2 regions of the Peribacillus sp. GL_122 genome follow, and region 2 is predicted to be linked to the other one. Evidence: riboswitches for the same ligand, from Rfam matches in the RefSeq annotation. Region 2 holds a riboswitch; the other holds the start of a gene.
What was found. A riboswitch is a leader RNA that binds a small molecule or an ion and turns the genes downstream of it on or off. The one in region 2 is predicted to bind glycine.
Positions count from the first base shown of each region.

Region 1 (5,858 bases), 450 kb from region 2:
TTGCAACATCCTTCATGAAACCGCCGACGGCATCCAAATACCTGCCGCAACCCATAAAACACCGTTCGTTAATACCGAACGGTGTTTTGTGGGTTTCTGCGTTTTTTTTGCAAACAAAGACCAAAGGTACTATTTCCATTCATAAAAACTGCATACAACCTGCGCCACTGATTTGGAAGCGATCAAAAGGGCATCCTCATCAATGTCGAATTTAGGATGGTGATTGAAATATGCCTTCTCCACCCCTTTCGGTTTACAGCCAATGTAAAAGAAGCAGCCAGGAATCTTTTCTGCATAATACGAAAAATCTTCCGAACCAGAGAAAACCGGAAATTCCACAACCTTCTTAATATCTTTGTCATCCATGCTTTCCAGGCTATTTTTCACGAATCCAGTCAGTTCAGGGTCATTATATAACGGAGGATAATCGGGAACATATGTAAGTTCGCACTGAACATCAAATTCCGTTTCTATCCCTTTAACGATCCGGTGGATTTCCTTATCGATCAGCTGTTGGGTCTCTGCTGTCATATAACGAACATCCCCTTCAATTTCTATACGATCTTTAATGACATTAAAGCTTCCTTTTCCATCGAAGGAGCCGATTGTGACTACACCCATATCAAAAGGGTTCAAGCGACGGCTGATTACGGTTTGTACGGCTGTCACGAAATGGGCGCCTGCCACAATGGTATCATTAGCCATATGCGGGGAGGATCCATGGCCGCCTACACCCTTTATCGCTAACTTGAAATAGGTCCGTCCAGCCATCGAATAGCCGCCGCGATACCCGACAACCCCTGCTGGATGAGAAGGAAATAAATGGATTCCAAAAACAGCATCCAGTTCATCCAAAAACCCTGATTCCATAATGCTTTTGGCTCCTCCGGGGGGTGTTTCTTCTGCATGTTGATGAATTATTTTGATCGTACCTGATAGGGAATCTTTCAGCTCATTGATGCAGTCTGCCAATACCAATAAATAAGCGGTATGCCCATCGTGTCCGCAGGCATGCATGACACCTTCATTTTTTGAACGGAATGGAACCTCCGCTTCTTCTGAAATCGGCAGTGCATCGAAATCGGCACGGAGACCTATCGTTTTCCCTGGTTTTCCGCCTTCGATCGTCACGATGATCCCTAATCCATTTCCTACATTCGTTTGAATCGATACATCTTTCCCCTTATAAAAATCAATGATATATTTTGCCGTTTTCTCTTCTTTGAAGGATAGCTCCGGATTCTCGTGTAAATGACGGCGGATTTGAACCATTTCCCCTTTACGGGCTTCAAGCATGTTCATTAATTTGCTTTTCACATTCACGATTATTCTCCCCCATTATTTCAAGTTGATTAGCATATTAGTAAGTTCCATGTTCGCTGCAAACCTTCTGTATGTAAAAAGCCAAATAAAAAAGGACAGAGAAGGGTTCCGTAAACTTACCGCTCCCTTCTCTGTCCTTTTACCTGAGAGTTTAACTCCATTTTGGTCATGGAGGTTTCCCCGTTGGTGGCACACTTCCTGCGCGCTCTCCAGAGTTGCGTCCAGCTGCGGTTCCATTTACCTGAGAGATTTGCTCCAAGGGATATTTTTGGAACTTGCTCCTTCGGTGGCTCAATGCTTTGCACTCTCCCACAACGTTCATCCGCTCGTTATATTGTTTTATTCCATATTTTCAAAATATTACAATTATATTATCACCGATTAAAAAATAAATATCAACTCTAAGGGTCATAAACTCTATTAAACTTTAAAAGGACCGCTGTCAGATGCTGACACGGTCCTTTTGTATTCAATATATTATTGTTCACGCTTTTTGTTTTTACCCATAATGAAGATGGGCTCCAACTCATTTTCTTCGTAAAGAAATGATAGAGCCGTTATTGGAACATGACCGCTGGCAAAGAAGCTCATCGCCATTTGCGCAAGAATATCATAGCCCGTATCATTCTTCACATCGGCAATGATGATGACGTCCTGATGGGGAATGGCCACAGCCATGGTTCCCTCGATCTTGTCCTTCATTTCCCGAAGCCATGATTCATTCAGGATCCTGCTGGCATCATAACCATCATTCGTGTTCAAAAAATAAAATGCATTACCTGCAACGATATCCGACTTCATTTCAGTGGAGAGGGAACGGGCATTAAAAAGGGCAATTTCACGGATCCTGTCACCCTGCCAATTTTCCCGTTGAATCATCTTTTCATCTATAAGACGGTAGGTTTTCCCTAAATCAAGGGCATAAAAAATCCGGGTTTCAGCCGTATGCTCATCGAATAAAAATGGATTTCCTTCTTCCGATTCCATTGGAAAGGAGGTCGAGCGGATGACTGGGAAAATGAATTTCTCCTTGCCTTCCATGCTATGTTCTCCCCCCATCACATTCAGGGCCTCTTCCACGTAATAGATAATTTCATCGATGGCCTTTTCCTGTACGTTTTCATAGTTAGCAAGTACAGGAGGCAACTCGATGGTGATACCCTTCCCGGTCTTCACATTTTCCACCCGTAACGTATCTTTCTTGCTATCGAATTTAAATGTGCGATTTTCATCTTTTAAACATTCCTTCAGGATATTTTTCAGCTTCGTGCTGTCCATTTTCATGACTGACCCTCCTCTTCATTGAAAAATCCCCAGCGAGAAGGGGATATTGATTATAGTGATTGTATGAATTCCTCAATTTGTTCTTGCGTTTTACGATCCTTGCTCACGAATCTGCCTAGCTCTTTACCATTATCATACGCGATGAAACTTGGTATACCGAATACATCATTAGCCGCACACACATCGATGAATTCATCACGGTCCACATGAATGAATGTAAAGTCAGGAAATTTCGTTTCAATCTCCGGCATTATCGGTTCGATTACACGGCAATCCCCACACCATGTCGCCGAAAAAAGAAAGATATGTTTGCCTTCATTTTTCAATGCATCATATTGCTCAACGGTTTGTAAATTTTCCATTTGAATATTCCTCCTGCTCTAAATGACACCTTAGTTTTTATAATCCCATCATACCAGACTCTCCAGAAATCAACCATTAATACGGATCGGTTGAAAGGCAGGGGTCAGCTTATTACTGGGGCACGGATGAAACGATTTCCATCATTTGTTTTGCATCGGTTTTTAATTGGTCTTTATCCGTTTCGGTTGTCAGCTTCACCCCGCCGATTCCCACTGCAAGCTCATACTTTTCTTTCGGTATCTCTTTGATCGAGATAAAGCCGAATTTATCTTCAGTCTGAAAAGAATGCAGCATTACATTTTGATCATCTTGTTCCTTTATCGCCAAATATATCACGGAGCTGTCTTCTTTTTCATTTGGATTGTCAAATAATATATAAATCTTATCACCTTTTTGTAAAATCAAATTATTATCATGTTCTTCCACTACTTTAAAATCCTTTGGCAGATAGACCTGAATTAGCCCCGCCTCTTGATTGGGCTGTTTTTCATCGTCACGAAAAGCCACTTCAGCAGCCTTCATAGCCTTTTCGGTTTGTCTCTCGATACTTGAGCAGCCCACAATCAAACTGCTTATCAACAGAAAAACAAGGATATTCTTATTCGATAAAGCCATCGTCATTCCTCCAGCCGTCTCTTTTACTACCTTATGGATAATATTATCCTTATTTATGGAATTCATCCATTTTCTAAAAAACATGGTACAATGAAAGCAATTTTAATACCGAGGAGGAAAACAATGAAGTTAACCGTGTATCTTGCTGGGGAGATCCATTCAAATTGGAGAAGTGAGCTGAGAGATAAGTCCGCTGCACTGAAGCTTCCTTTAGAATTTGTAGGCCCGATGGAAAATCATGAACGCTCCGATAATATCGGTGAAGATATCCTCGGGGAACAGCCGAATCCCATCCTGAAGGATGCGGCCGCTTCCCAAATCAATAATTTGCGGACAGGCCTTTTGATGAAAAAAGCTGATCTTGTCGTCGCTCTGTTTGGCGAGAAATATAAACAGTGGAATACTGCCATGGACGCAAGCACCGCCATTTCCCTGGGTAAACCGCTTATTTTGATTCGTCCGGAATCCCATCATCATGCCTTAAAGGAATTATCGGAAAAGGCGAGTGTCACGGTAGAATCCGTTAACCAAGCCATGAAGGTGCTTTCTTATATTTTTGAAGAAGGGCTGTAAACCCCATTGTCCCTTAACTGTCCAGCTCAAGTATGAAAGACTGATCATTTATAAAGAAACGAATAAAAAGCTTGCAGGGCCTCCCCTGCAAGCGAAAAACGAATATTTTATCTTATCCCTTTTTAATGGGAATCCAAATTTCGGAGTAATAGTCAGGGTTTGAAGCGTCGTCATTCGCGTATACTTCCAATTCTGGAGTTCCGGCATGTTCATAACCGCTGGTAGGGAACCATTCGGAAAAAATTCGTTTCCAAGCTTGTTGGATGGCATCCGGCATAGGTCCGTGAACTTCGAATGCAACCCACTTGGAAGCCGGTATCGTAAGGGTTGAAAACTCTTCAGGCACTTTCCCGGCATACTCTGCACCTATCCAATAATCCATCGTTTCATTTTTTTCCACAGCCCGCTTATCGACACATACACCAATCAAGCCATCTATTTGGCCATTGTTCAACTTCGCTAACCTATCTCCTGTTCCATCCGAATTCACTTTCTCCCACAACTTTGGAATCCCGATCAAATTCTCTTCATTAACCAAAGAAAACTCTTGCTTGATTCCAATCAATTGAAAGGAATCCCTTTCAAGGATATTGTATTTCATCGGTTTTGCCCCTTTCAGAATCACCTGTATCACCAGGCGTTCATAGAATTTCAGCTTCCCCATATACTTTCGGGCTTCGCTTGGAGATACCCCATGCTGCCTTCGAAAAGCTTTTGAGAACGCCTCGGGGGTGTCATAGCCATACTTGTAGGCTAAATCAATGACCTTGCCATTTGTTGATGAAATCTCCTGGGCCGCTAAGGTCAGTCTTCGACGACGGATATAGTCACCAATGGTTATATCCGTTAAAATGGTGAATGTCCGTTGAAAATGAAAAGCTGAGGCATTCGCCTGCCTGGAAATACTCTCGATCGTCAGGTCCTCCAATAAGTGCTCCTCGATATATTCGATGGCCTTTTGGATTGATTCAACCCACCCCATTTCGCTCCCCCCTTGTCACTATACTAGCAAGGCCGCTCAATAAAATCCTGTCCGTTCCTGCTCTGTTTTGGCAGTGTTCGTTTCCATCATTCGAAACCCGCTTTTCCATGACAGTGATTCAAAAATCCTGCTTTTTCATTTTCAGCTTATACTCGTGTTGACCGGCTAGCATCCTCATGATATGAAGGAACATTTCCCCCCTGGTGATTCGCTCATTTGTAAATACGCCGATCGCTCCTTCCTTTTTGCTAATATTCTCTTGCCTTGTGAAGGCATCCATCACCGGGCCCAACTCTTCACCGTCCAGCAGCTTCTCAGCAACAATTCCCGGAACTGGGATTCTCGCTCCGGCAGCTACAAAGACCTCACCGTCCCTTGTTGCCATTGCACCCCAATTACACAGAAACAGGGCTTGTCCCATTTTCACGACACCGCCTTCAAGCCCGATACCCATTTCGGCATCACTGTGAATCAAGCAGTTCCGGGCACGTGTCATTGCCCCCTCCATCGTTTCCTCGTCTGAAAAAGGCTGTTCCGGGACCCCGCTCTCCACTTGAAGCGAAATGATTTCTGCATCTTCATATACACCAAGCACGGCACTTACTTTCGCCGGATTTTTACTGCCTACTGCTATTTTCAATATAATTTACCTTCCTTCTATGTAAAAAAAGCTGATGGAAAAGGATTCATGACAGCACCCCTTTCCATTTCAGCTTCC
Region 1 is NZ_CM174415.1:4,294,470-4,300,327, forward strand. It holds gene AC3ISB_RS20730 (amidohydrolase) at 130-1,317, opposite strand; glycine riboswitch at 1,445-1,546, opposite strand; gene AC3ISB_RS20735 (DUF1444 domain-containing protein) at 1,801-2,607, opposite strand; gene AC3ISB_RS20740 (thioredoxin family protein) at 2,658-2,969, opposite strand; gene AC3ISB_RS20745 (hypothetical protein) at 3,082-3,585, opposite strand; gene AC3ISB_RS20750 (YtoQ family protein) at 3,709-4,158, shown strand; gene AC3ISB_RS20755 (GyrI-like domain-containing protein) at 4,271-5,140, opposite strand; gene AC3ISB_RS20760 (DUF84 family protein) at 5,259-5,780, opposite strand.
Region 1: another riboswitch for glycine. It lies ahead of AC3ISB_RS20730 (amidohydrolase); the one in region 2 lies ahead of gcvT (glycine cleavage system aminomethyltransferase GcvT).

Region 2 (5,858 bases):
CGGCGAATGTGCTGTTCACGAGCTTGAAGGGTCAATACAAACCCCCTTTTTCCATTTTCATCCACTGTTTGACCGACGAGTCGGCCCGGAACTTTCCGAACAAGTTTATTAGTAACGGCAAAATATCCACAATGAGGTCCCCCAAATGCCGCTGGAATGCCGAATGGCTGGGCATCCCCCGTTACGATATCTGCACCGAGTGCACCAGGGGATGTCAAAGCTCCCAATGCAAGCGGGTTACTGGAAACGATAAACATGGACTTGACTCCATGAATGATTTCCTCCATTTCTTTCAATGGCTCGATGCGGCCAAAAAAGTTCGGATATTGCACGATCACTCCTGCAATGTCATCATTCGCCAATTCCCTTAAAGCAGCTAAGTCCGTCACACCGTCTTTATAAGGAATTTCGACCACTTCCACCCGTTGCCCTTTCGCATATGTCTTCACAACTTCTCTTGATTCAGGATGAACGGTTCCTGAAATGAGAATCTTCTTGCGTCGTGTCTGGCCTGAAGCAAGCATGGCTGCTTCAGCTAGCGCCGTCCCGCCGTCATACATGGAGGAGTTAGCAACATCCATGCCCGTCAATTCACATATCATCGTTTGATATTCAAAGATCGCCTGAAGCTCGCCCTGTGAAATTTCAGGCTGATAGGGTGTATAAGCCGTATAAAACTCAGAACGGGATAAAACATGATCGACGATGACCGGTGCGTAATGGTCATAGACACCCGCACCAAGGAAGGAAGCATAGGTTTTAAGGTCCGCATTCTTGGCAGCAAGCCTTGATAATTCTTTCATTAATGCAGGTTCCGATTTAGCAGGCTTGATATCGTATTCTCCTTGAAAACGAACGCTTTCAGGGATATCATTGAAAAGTTCTTGAACGGTAGATACCCCTATCGCTTCCAGCATTTCTTGTTTATCTTGCTCTGTCATGGGTAAATAACGATGTTTCATCTAATGACCATTCCTCTCTATTTACGTGGTTTTTTATAAAAAGGTGTTTGTATGATAACGGCTTTCAAACGTTTGGAACGGATTTCCACTTCGACTTCCGCATCCAGCACCGAAAATTCCTTATCGATAAGTACCAATCCCACGTTTTTCTTCAACGTTGGTGATTGGGTACCGGTCGTGACCTCGCCAATGGCTTTATCACCGCTGTAGACCTTATACCCATGACGTGGAATGCCACGGTCAATCATTTCAATTCCCACAAGCTTGCGGGGAGCTCCTTTCTCCTTTTGCTCAGCAAGAACGGCTTTCCCGAAAAAATCCACTTCCTTATCCACTTTTACTGCAAAACCAATACCAGCTTCCATCGGGGTGATGTCCGCTGAAAGCTCCTGTCCATACAGCGGCAGTTTCGCTTCAAAACGCAGGGTATCACGAGCACCTAAACCAATCGGCTGAACCCCCTCTTCCTTTCCGGCTTCCATAATCGCCTTCCAAAGGGCAGGACCATTTTCACTGTCGCTATATATCTCAAACCCATCTTCACCAGTGTATCCAGTACGGGATACCAACGTGGAGATACCGTTGATCAGGACATTTTCCTTGAACTTGAAAAATCCAATTTCACTTAAGTCAGTATTTCCCGATAGTTTTTGTAATATCTTTTCTGCAGATGGTCCTTGAAGTGCCAGCTGTGTATAGTCACTCGATACATTCGTAATTTGGACATCTTCCGTTAAATTAGCTTGCAGCCAATTGAAATCTTTTTCTGTATTCGCTGCATTGACCACGAGCAGATAGTCGTCCTCAGCCCTTTTATACACGATAAGATCATCAACCGTTCCTCCGTTTTCATAACACATGGCGGTATATTGGGCACCGCCCTGTTGCAGCTTTGATATATCATTAGTCAGCATCTTCTGTAAAAAGGAAAGGCTCCCAGGACCCTTAACATCGACTTCCCCCATATGGGAAACATCGAATAACCCCGCTTTTGTACGTACGGCTTCATGTTCGTCCTTTATACCCGAAAATTGGACAGGAAGTTCCCAGCCGCCAAAATCAATCGTTTTACCTCCGTATTCACGATAAACCTCAAATAGTGGTGTTCTTTTTAAATTGGTCAAAAAATGACCCCCTTCAGATTTTTTTAAATTAATTGGCTTCATTATCAAAAGCTTCTTGTCATTACGCATCAGGTATATCCTGATTCATGATGTGAAAAAAGCACAAAAAAGGACAGAGAAAGCCCGTTTGAGCTTTTTCTCTGTCCTGAAACCTGAAAGTTTACCTATGTAATAGGTTTTCCCCTTTGGTGGCCGTCCCAAAACGGGCGGCGCTCTCCAGAGTTGCGTCCAATAAGAGTTCTTTTGCCTGAGAGATTCACTGCTAAGTTTGCTCCTTCGGCGCTACATCCGTAGTCTCTCCCCTTATCTTCACCCGCATATGAATGGTCTACCAATGAAAGGAAGCGAAATAGCCCCAAGCATCGGTAAAACCTTTGAGCATCATGGAATGCATTCTCTGCCAATTCTCCTAAAACTTCAGAAACCGTTTGAGTGATCTCCTTCAGTAATCTTGGATAAATTAGGAGCCTATAGCTCATACTAAGAAAACGCGAACTGCAAAATCGATGTACAAAGATTCTTTGTAGCGTTTGGAAATTGGAATTTTCTAAATATACTTATATCCTACCCTAAGAAACTTATCTCTGCAATATCTTTTGAAAAGAAATATTTTTCTTACTTCACATACGAAATGTTCGGGTTTTGACCTTTTATTAAGGAAATTATGATTTAAGAGGGAGTTATTTCTATGAAAATCAATATATCCTTCAATTCTGAATGGAATGACGAGTTTCTGCAAAAAATGGAAAATGACGGTCCATGGGGAAATTGGGAGCTTTATAAGTTGGCGGTTCAAATGGAGGAAAATCTTATCATCCCTGATTTTGAAGGTTTACAGGCGCCCAAGCACCTTCCGCAGTTAACCCCGCTTCCCCATCAATTGGAAGCAGCCAAGCAAGTGGTGGAAAAGATGAATGGAAAGGCCATTTTAGCTGATGAGGTGGGGCTCGGAAAAACAATTGAAGCAGGCTTGATCCTAAAAGAGTATATGATTAGGGGCCTTGTAAAAAAAGTATTGATCCTTGTTCCAGCCTCCCTTGTCACACAATGGGCTTTTGAATTGAATACCAAGTTTCATATACCGGCAGTCGTTCAGAGAAAAAGTTATGTTTGGGACTCCTGTGATGTGGTCATTTCATCCATTGATACAGCGAAACGCGCTCCACATCGAGATATCATTTTTACTCAGGAATATGACTTCATCATTATTGATGAAGCTCATAAACTTAAAAACAATAAGACGAAGAACTATGAATTCGTCCAAAATCTGAAAAAGAAATTTTGTTTACTCCTGACAGCCACTCCGATTCAAAATAAAGTCGAGGAGATTTTTCACCTCGTTTCGTTATTGAAACCGGGCCACTTGGGAAATGCCTCACTCTTTTCGGAAAAGTATAAAGGGAAAGGCCGGAACATCATTGAAGATGAACACCTAAAGGAACTGGTCAATACTGTCATGATTCGAAACCGGCGGGCCGATACTGGCATTGAATGGACAAAACGGCATGTGGAAACCATCACCATTGAATTTTCTCCAACGGAACAGGCATTGTACGATGCTGTTTCCAAATTCAAGCCTATTTCGGATGGATCAAAAGGAAGCGCCTTTTCGGCTCTCACTCTCCAAAGGGAAGCATGCAGCAGCAGAGAGGCGGTCTTTTATACATTAAAGAATATGAAAGAAAAATATGATCAGCCTTCCCCTGACTTTTTGGCAAAGCTTGATGATTTATTTTCTAAAGTGAATGAAACAGTTCAGAACTCCAAGGCTGAAAAAGCACTGGAACTGATCAAGAAAATTGATGACAAAGTGATTATCTTTACCGAATACCGGGCGACTCAGCTATATCTCCAATGGTACCTACAGCAGAATGGAATTTCTTCGGTTCCCTTCCGAGGCGGTTTTAAGCGCGGAAAGAAAGACTGGATGCGGGAATTATTCCAAAAGAATATACAGGTATTAATAGCAACAGAAGCTGGCGGGGAAGGGATAAACCTTCAGTTTTGCCATCACTTGATTAATTTTGACCTGCCATGGAACCCCATGAGGCTCGAACAGAGAATTGGACGGATTCACCGCCTTGGTCAGGAAGAAGATGTGATGATTTATAACTTTGCCACGAAAAATACAGTAGAAGAACATATTCTGAAGTTACTATACGAAAAAATAAATTTATTTGAAAAAGTAATTGGAGAATTGGATGATATTCTAACCAAACTGGATATTAACAACATTGAAGAATATTTAATTGATGTGGTCGGCGAGTCCAAAACAGAGGGCGAAATGAAGATCAAGATGGATAATTTTTCATCGTTAATCCAATTCGCTCAATCAATGAAGGAAGGTGAGGTTCATGCAGCAACGGGAAATTCATGATTTTTTAATAACTTTTTTTAAGGCCAACGATTGTGAAATACTGGATAATGCACCAACCCACCTTACAGTCCAATTGACGATTGAAATGGATAAAGAATTAATGAACAGACCCTTTTACTGGCATTATCTAGAAAAAACAGGTGGCGTTCCGAACCCAGCACAGATGACTTTCATTACCGATCCAGAACAAGCTCCATCCGATTTAAAGGGAGAAATGATTCATTTTGGCTCCCCACGCCTTCATCAGATTATTCAATCAACCAAAAAGCTGGCAGGGTATACTAGACTTTTTGAGGATACTCCTCCATCAAAAGGCGGCGGAAATAATCCTTTGTTTCCTTGGCTGACTCTGAATGTGAAAATATCCTATCAATGCGACCGTAAAAAAGATACTTTCATGTCGATAGGACTGAATCTAATCTCAGGTGAGATCATGGAAAAGTTTCACCATCGGGTTTTACCGATAAAGGTTACCCCAAAAATACCGGATTACTCCTTTACGCTTTCACCTTTGATCATGCCCAAGAGTGGATTGGCAAGACTGGATACATACATCAGGACCAGTTTCGAGGATGATGACCATTCTTGGGCGGAAGAAGCAATGCTGCGCTGGCAGAATGATTTGAATTTATTGGAGCATTTTTACAAAGATATGGACGAAAAAAGTGAGAGTTATTATACCGAGAAAGAAGCACTAAAAGCTCAATATGAACCCAACATCAGAATATCCATCATCAACGGAGGATTATTTTACCTTTCAGATAGGGCGTTGGGATAATTAAAGAACGAAAAGAAACAGATGTCCTAAGTTCGGGACATCTGTTTCACTTTTTGATATTTTTCCTTACGAACATCGACAAAGCAAAAGGGACAATGCCAAACCAATGGGACATACCATGATTTTTATCCTCTTTTCTGTGACGGCGCTTTTCTTTTCGTTCTTTTTTCGTCAGATTAAAATACTCGACAAGCTGCTGCGTCAGATATTTAATATAAGCGTTTGTAGACATATAAAATCATCACCCTATGCAAAGTATGCCCGTTTTACACTCCTTTTATTCCTTCGCTTGTTCCCTGAACACGTGAACCTGTCGCGTTCCGTTTTAAAAGAGTGTTGATTATGCGCATTAGCCAGCTTGCTTTTCCAACCATTCTTTCACTTTCCCCGCTTCTTTATCGTATTGAATGATGACCCTGCCCTCGCGATCATTTTTAGTCGTGGAAGAAAACTCGATATATACGTAAGGACCTTCTTGTTTCATCAAGGAATACCGCACCACACCATTGGGATATGAAATTTCCCCCTGGATGATTTTTGGGATTTCTTCGCCCCACTCTGCCGTCACATCCATGATGGCTAGATGGACAAGATGGTCGGCCACAAGCGACTCTTCC
Region 2 is NZ_CM174415.1:3,843,646-3,849,503, forward strand. It holds gene gcvPA (aminomethyl-transferring glycine dehydrogenase subunit GcvPA) at 1-962, opposite strand, end outside; gene gcvT (glycine cleavage system aminomethyltransferase GcvT) at 980-2,086, opposite strand; glycine riboswitch at 2,225-2,308, opposite strand; glycine riboswitch at 2,312-2,399, opposite strand; gene AC3ISB_RS18565 (DEAD/DEAH box helicase) at 2,775-4,463, shown strand; gene AC3ISB_RS18570 (YqhG family protein) at 4,441-5,241, shown strand; gene AC3ISB_RS18575 (YqzE family protein) at 5,288-5,473, opposite strand; gene comGG (competence type IV pilus minor pilin ComGG) at 5,591-5,858, opposite strand, start outside.